One region of the Tumebacillus sp. BK434 genome, then DNA from elsewhere that is predicted to be linked to it. Evidence: a T-box and tRNA genes for the amino acid it is inferred to sense, from the RefSeq annotation. Region 1 holds a T-box; the other holds one or more tRNA genes.
The links. A T-box is a leader RNA that pairs with one kind of tRNA and senses whether it is charged. The one in region 1 lies ahead of EV586_RS04405 (valine--tRNA ligase), so its partner is inferred to be a tRNA-Val.
Positions count from the first base shown of each region.

Region 1 (7,425 bases):
TAAAACATCTGGCAGTCCCCCGTTTCCAAGTCCTTTCCCTGACAGTGTATGTGCGCCTGCCCGCCCAAGGTGCGCAAGTCGTGACAAAAGCCTACTCCGGTGCATAGTCTACAAGACACCAAGTACGCTTGCAGGAGGGACCGTCATATGGAAATCCGCTTTGGAACGGAAGGCTGGCGCGGTCAGATCGCCGACACCTTTACGATAAGCAACCTCAAGCTGGTCTGTCAGGCGCTCGCTGACGAACTGCTGGTCCGGGGGACGGCCGAGCAGGGGATGGTGATCGGCTATGACACGCGGTTTTTGTCCGATACGTTCGCCCGCGTCTGTGCGCAGGTGCTCGCTGCAAACGGCATCCCGGTCTATCTGCTCGACTCGGTGACGCCGACACCGCTTCTGTCGTTTGCCGTCCGCTACCTCGACGCGGCCGGCGGGCTGATGGTGACGGCCAGCCACAACCCGAAAGAGTGGAACGGCTTGAAATGGAAAGGTCCGCATGCCGGCCCGGTCGGAGAAGGAGACATCCGGCAGTTGGCCGCACGGGTTGGAAAATCGGCTGTGCAGATCATGCCGTTTGACGAGGCGAAAAGCGCCAACTTGATCCGCCTGACCAATCTGGATTCGCAGTATTTCTCCCAGCTCTTCCGCTTTCTCGAGCCGCCGGGCAGCAAAAAGCGCCGGGTGCACGTCGTCGTCGACGCCATGCACGGCGCGGCCGGGAACTATTTTGCCAGAGCTTTGGAAGAGATGGGCTGCATGGTCACCCGGCTGCGCTCCGAGCCTGACCCGACGTTTGGCGGCGTCAATCCGGAGCCGATCCAGCAAAATCTCGGCCTGCTGATGGAAAAAGTGCTCGAAGTCGAGGCGGATCTTGGACTCGCCACCGACGGGGACGGCGACCGACTCGGCGCGGTCGATGCGCACGGCAATTTCGTCTCGCCGCAGATCCTGTTCTCCCTGCTCACCTTGCATCTGCTGCGCGAACGCAAGTGGCAAGGGGCGGTGGTCAAAACATTTTCGACGACCGGGATGATCGACAAGGTGGCGAGCCTGTATGGCGTGCCGCTGCGCGTTGTGCCGATCGGGTTCAAATACATCTGTGACGTGATGCAAAGCGAAGACGTGCTGATCGGCGGCGAAGAGAGCGGCGGCATCGGCATCCCCCGCCACATGCCGGAGCGCGACGGCATCTTCTCCGGGATGCTGCTGATCGAGCACTTGCTCTGTTCGGGGCAGGACCTGACCGACGCGGCGGAGCATCTGATGTTTCTGGCTGGACATCATGCGTATGACCGGGTCGACGTGCATCTGGAGCAGAAGAAAAAAGAGCAGCTGCTGAAATCCTTGCGCCAAAAGCCGCGCACGTTTGGCGGTCTGGCGGTGGAAGCGGTACAGACGCTCGACGGCATCAAGTACCGGCTGCAAGACGACGGCTGGATTCTGTTCCGTCCCAGCGGCACCGAACCGCTCCTGCGCATCTACGCCGAAGCGAAAGACCCCCATGATCTGCACAAGCTGATCGGGGCGGCGAAACAGCTGATCGGGCAGGGAAAATCGGCTGCGAAAGACCGCTAATCGAAGATCCAAAGGCGACGGCAGCGTCCGCCTTTGGATTTTTTTGGCGTTTCCTCCCCATACTACCCTGTAAGACACTTGAGGAACGGGGGACGCACAATGTTCAGTTCGGCGGAGATTTTTTTTAATTTGATCTGGTTGGCGCTGTTGCTGCTTGGTACAATGATTACGGTCTACATTTTACGAAAAAGCGACCCGTTTGATGACGGTCCTTCCGTCGAGGACGAGACGGAAGAGGTGTAGGCGATGCTGCAGCGGATCAGATGGGCGTGGCGTAATCTGTGGCGCAAACCGTTGCGCAGCGGGCTTCTGCTCACCTCGACGGCGATCACGGCGGCGATGTTGTTTCTGAGCTACTTTTTTCTGATCTCGGTCGACCGCAGCCTGACCGCAAGCGAAGCCCGCTTCGGCGCAGACGTGATGGTCGTGCCGAAGAACTACGGGAAAGTGGCGGAGCAGGTGATGATCACAGGTGAAGTGAGCCCGTTTTATATGCCCGGCTCCGTCGTCGACAAACTGCGGAGCATCCCGGAGGTGCAGGCGTTGACGCCGCAGCTGTACCTGGAGACGTTCTCCGGGACATGCTGTCAGGTCGAAGGAGAATTCCCCGTGGTGGCGTTCGATCCCGAGACCGACTTTACTTTGAAAGGGTATTTCAGCGGGGCGGGGCGCGACCTGACCTCCGAAAAGGTGATCGTCGGCAGCGACGCCGGCGGGAAAAATGCGATCTATCACCTGCAGTACAAGGCGTACCGGGAGACGCTCAAGCTGTTTGGGCGCGAGTTTCAGCTAGCCCGCGTGCTGTTCCCGACCGGGACGGGTGCCGACCGCACGATCTACATGACGCTCGATGCGGCGAGAGAATTGCGGGAAACGGGCGGCAACGGGTTGAAATTCCCCAAAGGCAGCGTGTCGGTGGTGCTGGTCAAGACGGCGCCGGGCGATGAGGAGTTCGTCAAGCGGCAGATCGAGCGCCAGATTCCCGAGGCTTCGGCGGTGACAGGCACCAAGCTGCGCGAAACGATCGAACGGCAGCTGTTTCCGCTGCGGCTGCTGTCCTATTCGATGATCGGCGTGGTGATCCTGATGGCGGCGATCCAAGGGATGACCTTGTTTTCAGCGCTGGTCAACGAGCGGATGCGCGAGATCGGCATGTTCCGGGCGCTCGGCGCCGGCAGGTGGGCCGTGTACCGGCTGCTGCTGACCGAATCGCTTTTGGCCAGCGTGACCGGCGGGGCGGTCGGCGTGTTTCTGGTCGCGGCGATGCTCGCCGACAACCAGGCGGTGATCGCCAAAGCGTTTCAATTGCCGCTGCTGTTTCCCAGATTTCTGCCGTCGCTATTGCTGGCGGGCGGCGCGGTGCTGTTGACCGCTCTGATCGGCATGCTGGCGGCGGCGGTGCCGATCCGCTCGATCTTGCGGCAGAATCCGTATGACGCGATCCGGGAGGGCGAGTAGGATGCTGAAGCTGACAGGTGTCAAGAAGACCTACAAAAGTCCGCAAGGCTTCGTGAAAGCGCTGCGGGGCGTGGATCTGGAGATCGCAGACGGCGATTTTCTGGCTGTGATGGGACCTTCGGGCAGCGGGAAATCGACGTTGTTGTCGATCATCGGGCTGCTCAGCTCGCCGACGAAAGGGTCGGTGCAGATCGGCGGACGGGAGACGAGCGGCTTGCGCGAGCGGGATCGCACCAAGCTGCGCTCGGAGGAGATCGGGTTCGTTTTTCAATTTCCCAGTCTTGTCTCCACGCTCAATGTGCGAGAGAATGTAGTATTGCCAAAAATGCTGGCCGGCGCTGTCAGCTCAGCAGACCTCGCACGGGCGGATGAACTGCTCGCACTGGTCGGCCTCGGCGAGCGGGGCGTAGACCGCTCGTTTGCGCTGAGCGGCGGGGAACAGCGGCGCGTGGCGCTGGCCAGGGCGCTGATGAACGATCCGCGCCTGCTGCTCGCCGATGAGCCGACCGGGGCGCTCGACGACGGGACGGCAGCGGAGATGATGGAGTTATTACATACGGCCAACGCTGCGGGCAAGACTGTGGTGATGGTCACGCATGACAAGGCGATGGCCCGGCGGGCGCATCGTCTGGTACAGATTCGGGATGGAGTGATGGTGGAGTGAAAGCTTTGAATTGGCGTTTTCTTTTGATTACTTCCGGGGTGCTGGGGATTTTGGCCGGTCTCGTGCCGGTCTTCCTCGGCGATCAGTATCTGTTTACGACGTTGCCGATCGCGATGATGTTCTCTTCGTTTTTCATCGTGCCGCGCATCAAAGACCGGAAGCTGCCCAGCGCGATTTTGGTCACGATGCTTACGGCGCTGATCTCGCTGGTCGTCTTCTTCATCTATCAGTATGCGACGCTCGATTCGGCGGTGGCGACGGCGAATCTGAAGACGGCGATGGTCAACCTGCCGCTCACGATCCTGATCATTTCGCTGGCCGGTTCCTGGGTTTTTGTGAAAACCAACGAGTGGACCGAAAAGAAGCGCAAGGAAGTCGAAGCGAAGATGGCGGCGAAAAACGGGGACAAGAGCAAGGACAATGGCACTGGCAAACTGTCTGCCGCAGCCAAACTGCGGGAAGCGCGCGGCCAGAAAGCGTACGTGCCGCACGCGACGAAGAAGCGCTACCGCAACACGAAGAAGAAAAAATAGTGCGATTCGGCTTTGACAAGAAGGTTGTTTGCTGTATACTATGAATCAAACAACTTGACACAAGCATTGGCTTTGATGGGAAAGAGTAGGTTTTGAAAGCTCTCAGAGAGGGTGGCTGACACGCTGCGAGGCCGCCTGGGCAGAAGAAGCTGAACGTCGTCCCGGAGTCGTTTTCCTGAACGCGCCCGTTGGGCGCCGGGTAGGGAGAACCGGTGAATCCGTTATCTTCCCGAGCGCGCAGGACACTTGTCTTGCGAACTAAAGGTGGTACCGCGGAAGCAGCGTCTCTTTCGTCCTTTTTACGAGGATGAAAGGGACTTTTTTTATTTATTTTAAACGTGGAGGCAGATCAGAATGGAAGAGAAAAACATTCCGAAAGTGTATGACCCCAAGGCGGTTGAAGACCGCCTGTACAAATGGTGGATCGAGCAGGACCTGTTCAAGGCGAACAGCGAAGCGGACAAAGAGCCGTATGCGATCGTCATCCCGCCGCCGAACGTGACCGGCGTGCTGCACATGGGCCATGCGCTGGACTTCACCTTGCAGGACGTGCTGATCCGCCGCAAGCGCATGCAAGGCTATGACGCGCTGTGGCTGCCGGGCACCGACCACGCAGGCATCGCGACCCAGGCGAAAGTCGAAGGGATGCTCCGCGAAGAGGGCACGTCCCGCTACGACCTCGGCCGCGAGAAGTTCCTCGAGAAGGTGTGGGAGTGGAAAGGGAAGTACGCCGACACCATCCGCAACCAGTGGAGCAAGATGGGCTTCTCGCTCGACTACTCCCGCGAGCGTTTCACGATGGACGAAGGACTGTCCAAGGCGGTGCGCCTCGTGTTCGTCAAGCTGTACGAAAAAGGCCTGATCTACCGCGGCAAACGCATCATCAACTGGGACCCGGCTGCACGCACTGCGCTCTCCGACATCGAAGTTGAGTACAAAGACGTGCAAGGCGCGCTCTACCACATGCGCTACCCGCTCAAGGACGGCAGCGGCTCGATCGTTGTCGCGACCACCCGTCCGGAGACGATGCTCGGCGATACGGCGGTGGCGGTGCATCCGAGCGATGAGCGCTACCAGCACATGATCGGCAAGATGCTCGACCATCCGATCACCGGCCGTGAGATCCCGATCGTGGCAGACGATTATGTCGATATGGAGTTCGGCACCGGCTGCGTCAAGATCACCCCGGCGCACGACCCGAACGACTTTGAGCTCGGCCAGCGCCATGACCTCGAACAGATCATCGTGATGGACGAAGGCGGCAAGATGAACGACAATGCCGGCCCGTACGCAGGTCTGGACCGTTTTGACGCCCGCAAAAAGCTGGTGGCCGATCTGCAGGAAACGGGCGTTCTCTTCAAGATCGAAGAGCACATGCACTCCGTCGGCCACTCCGAGCGCTCCGGCGCCGTGGTCGAGCCGTTCCTGTCCACCCAGTGGTTCGTCAAAATGCAGCCGCTGGCCGACGAAGCGATCAATCTGCAGCAGACGGATGACAAAGTCCGCTTCGTGCCGGACCGCTTCGAGCGCACCTACCTGCACTGGATCGAAAACATCCGCGACTGGTGCATCTCCCGTCAACTGTGGTGGGGCCACCGCATCCCGGCGTGGTACTGCGAACATTGCGGTGAGACGATCGTCGCGATGGAAGCGCCGACCGCTTGCAGCAAGTGCAGCCATGACAGCCTGCGTCAAGATGAAGACGTGCTCGACACCTGGTTCTCCTCCGGCCTCTGGCCGTTCTCGACGATGGGCTGGCCGGAACAGACGGAAGACCTCAAGCGCTACTACCCGGGCAACGTTTTGGTCACCGGCTACGACATCATCTTCTTCTGGGTGGCGCGGATGATCTTCACGGCGCTGGAGTTCACCGACACCAAGCCGTTCCAGGATGTGCTGATCCACGGCCTGATCCGCGACTCCGAAGGGCGCAAGATGTCCAAGTCGCTCGGCAACGGCGTCGACCCGCTCGACGTGATTGAAAAATACGGGGCAGACGCGCTGCGCTTCATGCTGATGACCAACGCATCGCCGGGCAACGACCTGCGCTTCTTCTGGGAAAAAGTCGAGTCGGCGCGAAACTTTGCGAACAAGATCTGGAACGCGTCGCGCTTTGTCGAGATGAACCTCGGCGACGACTTCCACTACCAGGGTCTGGCCGGAGCCACGAAGCTGGGCACCGCCGACAAGTGGATCTTGCACCGCCTGAACGAAGCCGTGCAGCAAGTGAACACGCGCTTGGAAAACTACGATTTCGGCGGCGCAGGTTCGGCGATCTACGAGTTCCTGTGGAACGAATACTGTGACTGGTACATTGAGCTGGCGAAGATGCCGCTGAACGGCGAAGACGAGGAAGCGAAGACCACGACGAAAAACGTGCTGATCTACGCGCTCGACCAGTCGCTGCGCCTCCTGCATCCGTTCATGCCGTACCTGACCGAAGAGATCTGGCAGCACTTGCCGGTGCATGCGGAAGGCGAATCGATCATGAAAGCGACGTACCCGTCCTTCGCTGAGGAGCTGAACGACACGCAGGCGGAGCAGGAGATGAACCTGCTGATCGACCTGATCCGTTCCGTTCGCAACACCCGCGCCGAGATGAACGTTCCGCCGTCCCGCCCGATCACCTTGCTGATCAAGGCGAAGGACGCGGAGATCGAAGCGGTCTTGAATCGCGGCGAGTCGTACATCCGCCGCTTCTGCAACCCGGATGAGCTGACGATCGGCACCAACATCGCAGCGCCCGACAAGGCGGTTTCCAACGTGGTGACCGGTGCGGAGCTGTTCATGCCGCTGGCTGGTCTCATCGACCTCGACGCGGAGATCTCCCGTCTGCAGAAGGAAGAGAAGAAGCTGGACGGCGAAGTGGAGCGCATCGAAAAGAAGCTGAACAACCAAGGCTTTGTGGCGAAAGCGCCGGCCGATGTCATCGAAACGGAAAAGGCCAAACTGGCCGACTACGAAGAGAAGCGCGAAAAAGTACGCGCCCGCATCGCAGAGTTGCGCGGCTAAAGGAGTACCAATTACGTGTCAGCGATAGAATGGATTCACAGCTTTGACCGCTTTGACGGAAAGGGCGGCATCAAGCCGGGGTTGGAGCGCATGGTGGCGATGCTCGACCGGCTGGGCCGTCCGCATGACCGTCTCCGATTTGTCCATGTGGCCGGCACGAACGGCAAAGGCTCCACCTGTTCT
Region 1 is NZ_SLXS01000001.1:1,215,818-1,223,242, reverse strand. Features, by position in the region: gene EV586_RS20990 (hypothetical protein) at 1-8, opposite strand, end outside; gene EV586_RS04425 (phosphohexomutase domain-containing protein) at 148-1,575, shown strand; gene EV586_RS20985 (hypothetical protein) at 1,675-1,818, shown strand; gene EV586_RS04420 (ABC transporter permease) at 1,822-3,033, shown strand; gene EV586_RS04415 (ABC transporter ATP-binding protein) at 3,035-3,697, shown strand; gene EV586_RS04410 (hypothetical protein) at 3,703-4,230, shown strand; T-box leader at 4,294-4,531, shown strand; gene EV586_RS04405 (valine--tRNA ligase) at 4,585-7,242, shown strand; gene EV586_RS04400 (bifunctional folylpolyglutamate synthase/dihydrofolate synthase) at 7,258-7,425, shown strand, end outside.

Region 2 (7,425 bases), on a different contig from region 1:
GCAGGAAGATCGTCCTGTGCGTCGAAATCCTCAGTTGACATAATGCAAAACAGAGAGGGGCAAACCCTTGTGAAATTGCTGTATCTGACCGACACTCACATCCGGGCGAGTTCGCCGCAGAACCGCACCGATGATTTTGTGGAGACGTTAAAAAATAAGTTTCAGGAAGTCAACGCGATCGTGGAGCGCGAAGGGGTGGACGCCATCCTGCACGGCGGCGATTTTTTTGACATTCCCAGCCCCTCGCTGGCTGTCTGCGCCGATTTTATCGCTTTGATGAAAGGGGCGGGCGTGCCGATCTACGGCATCGCCGGCAACCATGATGTGTTTGGCCACAACCCGGACACCTTGCCGCGCACGATGCTCGGCTTTATGGACCGCATCGGGATCGTCAAGCTAATCCATCCCGGCGACCCGCTGTACCTTGAGAAAAACGGGTTCAAGGTGCAGGTGACCGGCCAGCACTACCATTATGACCTGGACCGCCGCGATCCGCGGCTTGATTATGTGATCGACGAAGTGAACGCCGACATTGGGATTCACCTCGTGCACGGGATGCTGATGGACCGCGCATTTATTGAAGGCGTGGCACATACCCGCTTCGACCAGATCCTCGACACGAAAGCTCACCTCACGCTGTGCGGCCACAACCATATGGGCTGGCCGGAAGTGAAGCATGAGGGCAAGATCTTCTACAACCCGGGCGGCTTCGTCCGCCTATCCAACCATCCCGCCGATGCGGGGCGCACGCCGCAAGTGCTGTTGCTCGACATGACGAGCGGCGAACTGGTGCTGAAAAAAATCAAGCTCACCACCGCCCCGCCCGGCGACGAGTGCCTCGACCGTTCGAAAAATGAAGAGGCGGCATTTACGCAGCAGCGCCTCGCCGACTTTGTGCAAGGCATCAAAGCGGCAGGCGACTACAAAGTGATCGACATCGGCGCGATCATCGACGAGATCGCGTCCCGCGACGGCTTGCAGCCGGATGTGCGCGAAGAGGCGATGAAGCGCATCGCCGCCGCGCAGGAACGCCTGTCGACCGGGGAGAGTGCATCATGAACCTGAAGACGATCCGCAACTTGCGCATCGAGAATTTCCAATCGCACGAACTGACCGAAATGGCGTTCGACGACGGGCTCAACGTCATCGTCGGCGCTTCTGACAACGGCAAATCGGCGGTGATCCGCGCTCTGCGCTGGCTGCTCTACAACGAGCCGCGCGGCTCCGACTTCATGCGCGTCGGCGCCACCCAATGCCGGGTGATGATCGAGCTCGCCGACGGGTCGCGCGTCACCCGCGAGCGCACCCCGTCGAAAAACCGCTACATCGTCATGCAGGCCAGCGGTGAGGAGCAGATCTACGAAGGCTTCGGCAACACGGTGCCCAAAGAGGTCAGCGACTTGACCGGCGTGCGCAAAGTCGCACTCGATGAAGACAACGAGACGCCGCTGCATCTCGGGACGCAGCTCGAACCGCCTTTTTTGCTGTCCGAACCGGGCTCGATCAAAGCGAAAGCGATCGGGCGCTTGAACGGCGTGCACATCATCGACGCCGCCTCCCGCGACACCAATCGCGACCTGACCCGCGCCAATGCGGACGAGCGCGGCTTCCGCGAGCAGCTGACCGAAGTCGAGCAGGAGCTGGAGCAATTTTCCGACCTGCCCTATCTGGAAAACATCCTGCTGCTCGTCGAAGAAAAACAAACTGCGCGCAAAGACCTCTCCGCCCGCCTGCTTCGCCTGCAGGCCCTGGCCAAAAAACGGCAGGCGGTGCAAAGCGACCTGAGCGAGGCTGAACAGGTGCTGGCGCGGACCGCACACCTCGACCTTGCAGCGCTGCAGGCGGAGCGCGCCATCACCTTGCAGAGCAAAGCGTTGCGCCTGCAGCAGGCCCGCAATAAGCGCGACACGGTAGCCGACGGCATCGCCCGCACCGATGTGGTCCTGCAGCGCACGGCTGGGCTCGGGCAGGCGGAGCAAGAGCTTGGCACCAGCGAGACGCTGCTCGCCCGCTTCCACCGCCTGAGCAAGCTTGGCGAATCGCGTGCCCAATTGCACCAGCTGCGGCGGCGTGTCGAGGCGGTTTTGCAGCGGACAGAAGGGCTGGCGGACGCTGAACAGCGCGTGCACCGGCTGGAAGCGTCGAAACACCGCCTGATGAACTTGCACCTCTTGCGCACCAAGCGCTCCGATACCGGGCAGTTGCTCGCCAGGATCGACCGCGTGCTGGAGCTGACCCAGGGCACGCCAGAGCTCGGCGGGCGGCTCGATCTGCTCGATCACAAACGCCTGCAGGCGCAGAAGCTGCGCGACCTCGTCGTGAAAAAAGCAGACCTGTCGCACAAGCTTCAGGCGCTTCAGAACATGCTCGCCGCGCTGGCCAAAACGGAGCGTGCTGAATGGGCGCTGGAGCAGTTGGTGATGCTGACCGGCCGCCAGCAATTGCTGATCAAGATGAACGAAGACCTGTTCGACCTCGGCGACCGGCTGCGCAAAGCGGACCAGTACCTGAAAGCGAACGCGCTGGAGATCACCGAGAAGCTGGCAGAATACAGCGAGGCGCTGAAGCGCTCCGGGTCGTGCCCGGTCTGTTTCGCGCCGATCGATGAACATACGACCGAACGACTGCTTGATGAATTTAAAGGAGGACTCCCCCATGAGCACAGCCATCGATACTAAATTGTCCACATTAAAAGACGGTCTCGCCAAAGCGAAAGACATGCGCTACAAAGCAGAACTGCGCAAAGACGCTCTGCTCAAGCAGCAGGAAGAGATCCTCGAACAGATCCGCGCCGAACAGGTCGACCCGGAGCTCTTGGAGCAGGAGATCGAAAAGTTGGAGCGAGAGATCGCGCAGTTGGCCGACGAAGTGGAATCCCTGATTCCGTGGGATCTGATCAAGAGCCAGGCGTAGGTGAGCGGAGATGACGATCGATACAGCTCAGCACGACAGCGCGATCGCCAAGCTGCGCGATCATTACAACCGCCGCTTGGGTGAGCAGGAAGCGCTGCTGCGCAAAAAGCGGCAAGTGGAAGACAAAGTGACGGAGAAGCGCGCGGAGATCGTCAAGTTGGAAGGGGTCAAGATTCTGCTGCAGGAGTCGAGCGCCTTCGCCCGCGAACAGGCGCGGCGGCAGATCGAGACGATGGTCACCAACGCGCTGCAGTTTATCTTCGGCGATCAGGACATCGAGTTTCGCGTGGAGATCGATGAAGTGCGGGGACGGGCGGAAGGGGAGTTTCTCGTCGTCTCCAAATACGGCGGCGAGATCCCCGTGCAGACGCGCCCGCAGGATGCGCGCGGCGGCGGGGTGGTTGACGTGATCTCGCTGGCGCTGCGCGCGGCGCTCTTGCATGCCAACCGCCCGCGACTTGACGGGCCGATCATCCTCGACGAGCCGGCGAAACACGTGTCGGAAGAATACTCCCGCCAAGTGGCGGAGTTCTTGAAGCAGTTGTCCACCGCGTTCGGGCGGCAGATCATCATGGTCACGCACAACCAGCACTTGGCGAACACGGGGGATACTTCCTACATGGTGGAGATGCGTTCCGGGAAAAGCTATGTACGAGTCTATCAGAGCATAGAACAAGCGTAACTCGCATCTCCAGCGCAAGGAGGCTGAACGCATGGACACGATGGGACGACACGTCATTGCAGAACTGTGGGAATGTGACGGACAGATTCTGAACAACCAGGAAGAAGTCGAACGAATCATGGTGAACGCAGCGCTCGAATCGGGAGCTGAAGTTCGGGAAGTGGTGTTCCACAAGTTCACGCCGCAAGGGGTGAGCGGGGTCGTGGTCATCTCCGAATCGCACCTGACGATTCACTCCTTTCCGGAGCACGGGTATGCGAGCGTCGATGTCTATACTTGCGGCGACCGCATCGACCCGCAGGTGGCGACCGACTATATCACCAAGCGCCTGCGCGCCGGCCGCAAGGAGGAGATCTTCATTCCTCGCGGGGTCGGTTCGTTCGACAATGTGAAGCAAAACGTAGAGATCTTGCGTTAGCTGTACGAAGAACGCGCTAATCACCAGCAAAAGGAGGACTTCTTCGGGAGTTCTCTTTTTTGTTTGGATTTGGCTGTTGCTTTTGTTTTATCAGCGCTATATAATAAGTCTTGTCGCCGCGGGGAATTAGCTCAGTGGTAGAGCACTGCGCTGGCAGCGCAGGGGTCAGGGGTTCAAGTCCCCTATTCTCCACCAAAGATTGTCTCTTGACGCACAGTCGAGAAACTGATAAAGTAGTAGATGTTCCTGCTACTTTATCTATTCTGGAGGTTTAGCTCAGCTGGGAGAGCATCTGCCTTACAAGCAGAGGGTCGGCGGTTCGATCCCGTCAACCTCCACCAACTTCAATGGAGCTGTGGTGTAGTGGCCTAACATGCCCGCCTGTCACGCGGGAGATCGCGGGTTCGAATCCCGTCAGCTCCGCCACTTAAAATGAATAACAACATGGCTCGGTAGCTCAGTCGGTAGAGCAGAGGACTGAAAATCCTCGTGTCGGCGGTTCGATTCCGTCCCGAGCCACCATTTAAGGAAGTTCAGCTAAAAGCGCGACGTCCTGTCGCAACGCCGGACGAAGGTAGCCCCGCTAAGAACGCGACATCCTGTCGCAACGCGGGACGGAGGTAGCCCAGCTAAAAGCGCGACGTCCTGTCGCAACGCTGGACACGGTACATCCTGTACGTGCGGAAGTGGCTCAGGGGTAGAGCATCGCCTTGCCAAGGCGAGGGTCGCGGGTTCGAATCCCGTCTTCCGCTCCATTTTTCATAACCCATACGGTGGCATAGCCAAGTGGTAAGGCGTGGGACTGCAAATCCTTGACCCCCGGTTCAAATCCGGGTGCCACCTCCATATGGAATCGTAGCTCAGAGGGAGAGCACCACCTTGACACGGTGGGGGTCGGAGGTTCGATTCCTCTCGATTCCACCATATGAGAACGCCCGTCATCTTCGGATGACGGGCGTTTTTGCGATTTCGTTAATCTGTAACTTTTTGCCTCATGCTGCGTATTACCATGTAGGAAAGGAAGGAGGGCTACGATTTGGAAATTCAAGTTGGCACACTTGTGATACAACTAATCGGCTTTTTACTTTTGACCGGAATCATCATTGGGGTCGTTTTCCTGCTTGTGAAGATCTTCAAAACGGGCAACAATACTGGCGAGATCGAAAAGCGCCTCGAAGCGATCGAAAGAAAATTAGATCAGACGATCGAAAGAAAAATAGATCAGAAATGAAACAAAACGGTACCCGCCTGCGACTAACTACATAAGCGAAATGTTTCATGAAAGGCCAGCCGGTCGCAATGTGAGAGTGAGAAGGTGTGTTCCGTCGAAAAATCACCAACAATGCCAAGCTGGCCGTTTTGTGAAAAACACAGAGCGCTTCCTTCTGGCCCCCGGAACTTACCGGGGGCTTTTTTCCAGTCATGTGAACTTCCCCTTCTGGTGATCTTAATAGGGTACAAGAGCCGAAGGAGGAATTTCACATGAGATTGTTTGCCAAACGGATGCTCTGCTCCGTCTTACTCGCCGCTTCGCTGATCTGCACCAGCCTGCCTGCCCAAGCGAACCACCAAGTGCCTCAACAGCAGGCCGCAGCCGAAACGTCTGCTGTCCTGCTTCCGACCACGCTGACGCCTGGCCTGCTCAAACAAGGCTACTCCGGTTGGGCGGTGCGGCAGTTGCAGACCAACTTGAAAACGCTTGGCTATTATACACACTGGAAAATCACCGGCTACTACGGCACCGTCACCAAACAGGCGGTGAAAAACTTCCAACTCGCCTACAGCATCCATGCGGACGGCGTGGTCGGACCCGTTACCCAGCGTGAGATCTCGCACGCGATCCTCAAGCGCAAGATGATCGCCGACACCACGCATTACACCGGTGTCAAATACGTCTGGGGCGCCGAATCGCCGTCCAAAGGCTTCGACTGCTCCGGTTTCGTCTATTACATGTTCCGCAAGTTCGGCGTGAACGTCCCGCGCACCACTTCGGCCGGCCTGTATAAATACGGACGCGCGATCAACCGCTGGAAATTGCAGCCTGGCGACCTCGTCTTTTTTGCCCTCGAAGGGAAGCACATCTCGCACGTCGGCTTCTACATGGGCCATAACAAATTCATTTCCGCCACCTCGTCCAAAGGCATCTGGGTCTACTCGATGAGCAACACGTTCTGGGGCCCGCATTTCGTCGGGGCGCGTCGGTATTATTAATCGCATACGTCAGATCCGGAGAGCGTGGGGTTGACCACCGCTCTCTTTTTGCATGGAAGCGCCGTGCGGCCGTGCACCGACAGCGCAGCCAATCAAAAAAGCCCTGACATCAGGGCTATTTGCATGCTTTCTTCAATCCACCTTCGCTCCGTGCGCTCTGGCAAACAGCACCGCTTGCTCCATGTCCAGTTTCGCGCCGCGCACGTCCATGTTTTCAAACGGCACGCCGTCCATCGCCGCCCCGCGAAAATCTGCGCCGCTCAGCTTGGTGTGGGCGAGGTTGGCGCGGCTCAGGTCGGCGTCGCGCAAGTCGGCTTTTTCCAAGCTGCAGCCGTAGAGATCCGCTTCCACGAAGCGCACCCCGCGCAGCTTTTGCCCCTTCAGGTCCTGCGAACGCAGGTTCACGAACGACAGGTCGCCGCCGGCGATCGTCACACCGGTCAATACCGCCTCCACAAAACTCGACCCGGTCAGCTTGCACCCTTTCAGCTCCGTCACAAACAGGTTGGCCGCCTCGAACTGGCAGTTCACAAACGCTGCGTTGTGATGCACCGAGTTGTTCAGCAGCGCCCCGCTGAAATCACAGCCGACAAACTGGCACCCGTGCGTCTGCAGCTCTTTCATCTCCGCATGCCGGAAATCGCAATTCACAAACTTGCAGTCCCGCAGCTCCCCTTCCGTAAAATCCTCGTCGCGCAGGTCCTCACCTTCAAACTCCCGTCCGTTCCACTCGATCATCAGATTTAACCTCCTCCATCTTGATACCTATTCTTGATTATACCAGTTCCAGGAGACCAGATTGAATGCGTTGAAATGCTCTGTTATAATTAACCATAGATGAGAAGTCAGTAAAGTTAGAGTTACATTTTCTGAGGAGGAAGTTGAGATGAGCACAGAGACCACGCAAGGCAGGTTTGGACAATTCGGGGGCAGCTACGTGCCGCCGGAACTGCAGGAAGTTATGGACTACTTGAGCGAGCAATTTTACAAATACAAAGACGACCCGGAATTCAATGAAGAATTCCGTTACTACCTCCGCGAGTATGTCGGGCGGGAGAACCCGCTGACCTTCGCCAAGAACCTGACCGAGAAGCTCGGCGGGGCGAAGATCTATTTGAAGCGGGAAGATCTCAATCACACCGGCGCGCACAAGATCAACAACGTGATGGGGCAGATCCTGCTCGCCAAGCGCATGGGCGCC
Region 2 is NZ_SLXS01000005.1:24,862-32,286, reverse strand. Features, by position in the region: gene EV586_RS13840 (metallophosphoesterase family protein) at 70-1,059, shown strand; gene EV586_RS13835 (AAA family ATPase) at 1,056-2,678, shown strand; gene EV586_RS13830 (hypothetical protein) at 2,656-2,913, shown strand; gene EV586_RS13825 (ATP-binding protein) at 2,924-3,595, shown strand; gene speD (adenosylmethionine decarboxylase) at 3,627-4,013, shown strand; tRNA gene EV586_RS13815 (tRNA-Ala) at 4,134-4,208, shown strand; tRNA gene EV586_RS13810 (tRNA-Val) at 4,279-4,354, shown strand; tRNA gene EV586_RS13805 (tRNA-Asp) at 4,363-4,439, shown strand; tRNA gene EV586_RS13800 (tRNA-Phe) at 4,460-4,535, shown strand; tRNA gene EV586_RS13795 (tRNA-Gly) at 4,694-4,768, shown strand; tRNA gene EV586_RS13790 (tRNA-Cys) at 4,786-4,859, shown strand; tRNA gene EV586_RS13785 (tRNA-Val) at 4,863-4,937, shown strand; gene EV586_RS13780 (hypothetical protein) at 5,050-5,244, shown strand; gene EV586_RS13775 (C40 family peptidase) at 5,496-6,224, shown strand; gene EV586_RS13770 (pentapeptide repeat-containing protein) at 6,357-6,962, opposite strand; gene trpB (tryptophan synthase subunit beta) at 7,111-7,425, shown strand, end outside.
Region 2: it encodes a tRNA-Val, which carries the amino acid that the T-box ahead of EV586_RS04405 (valine--tRNA ligase) is inferred to sense. The anticodon was not compared.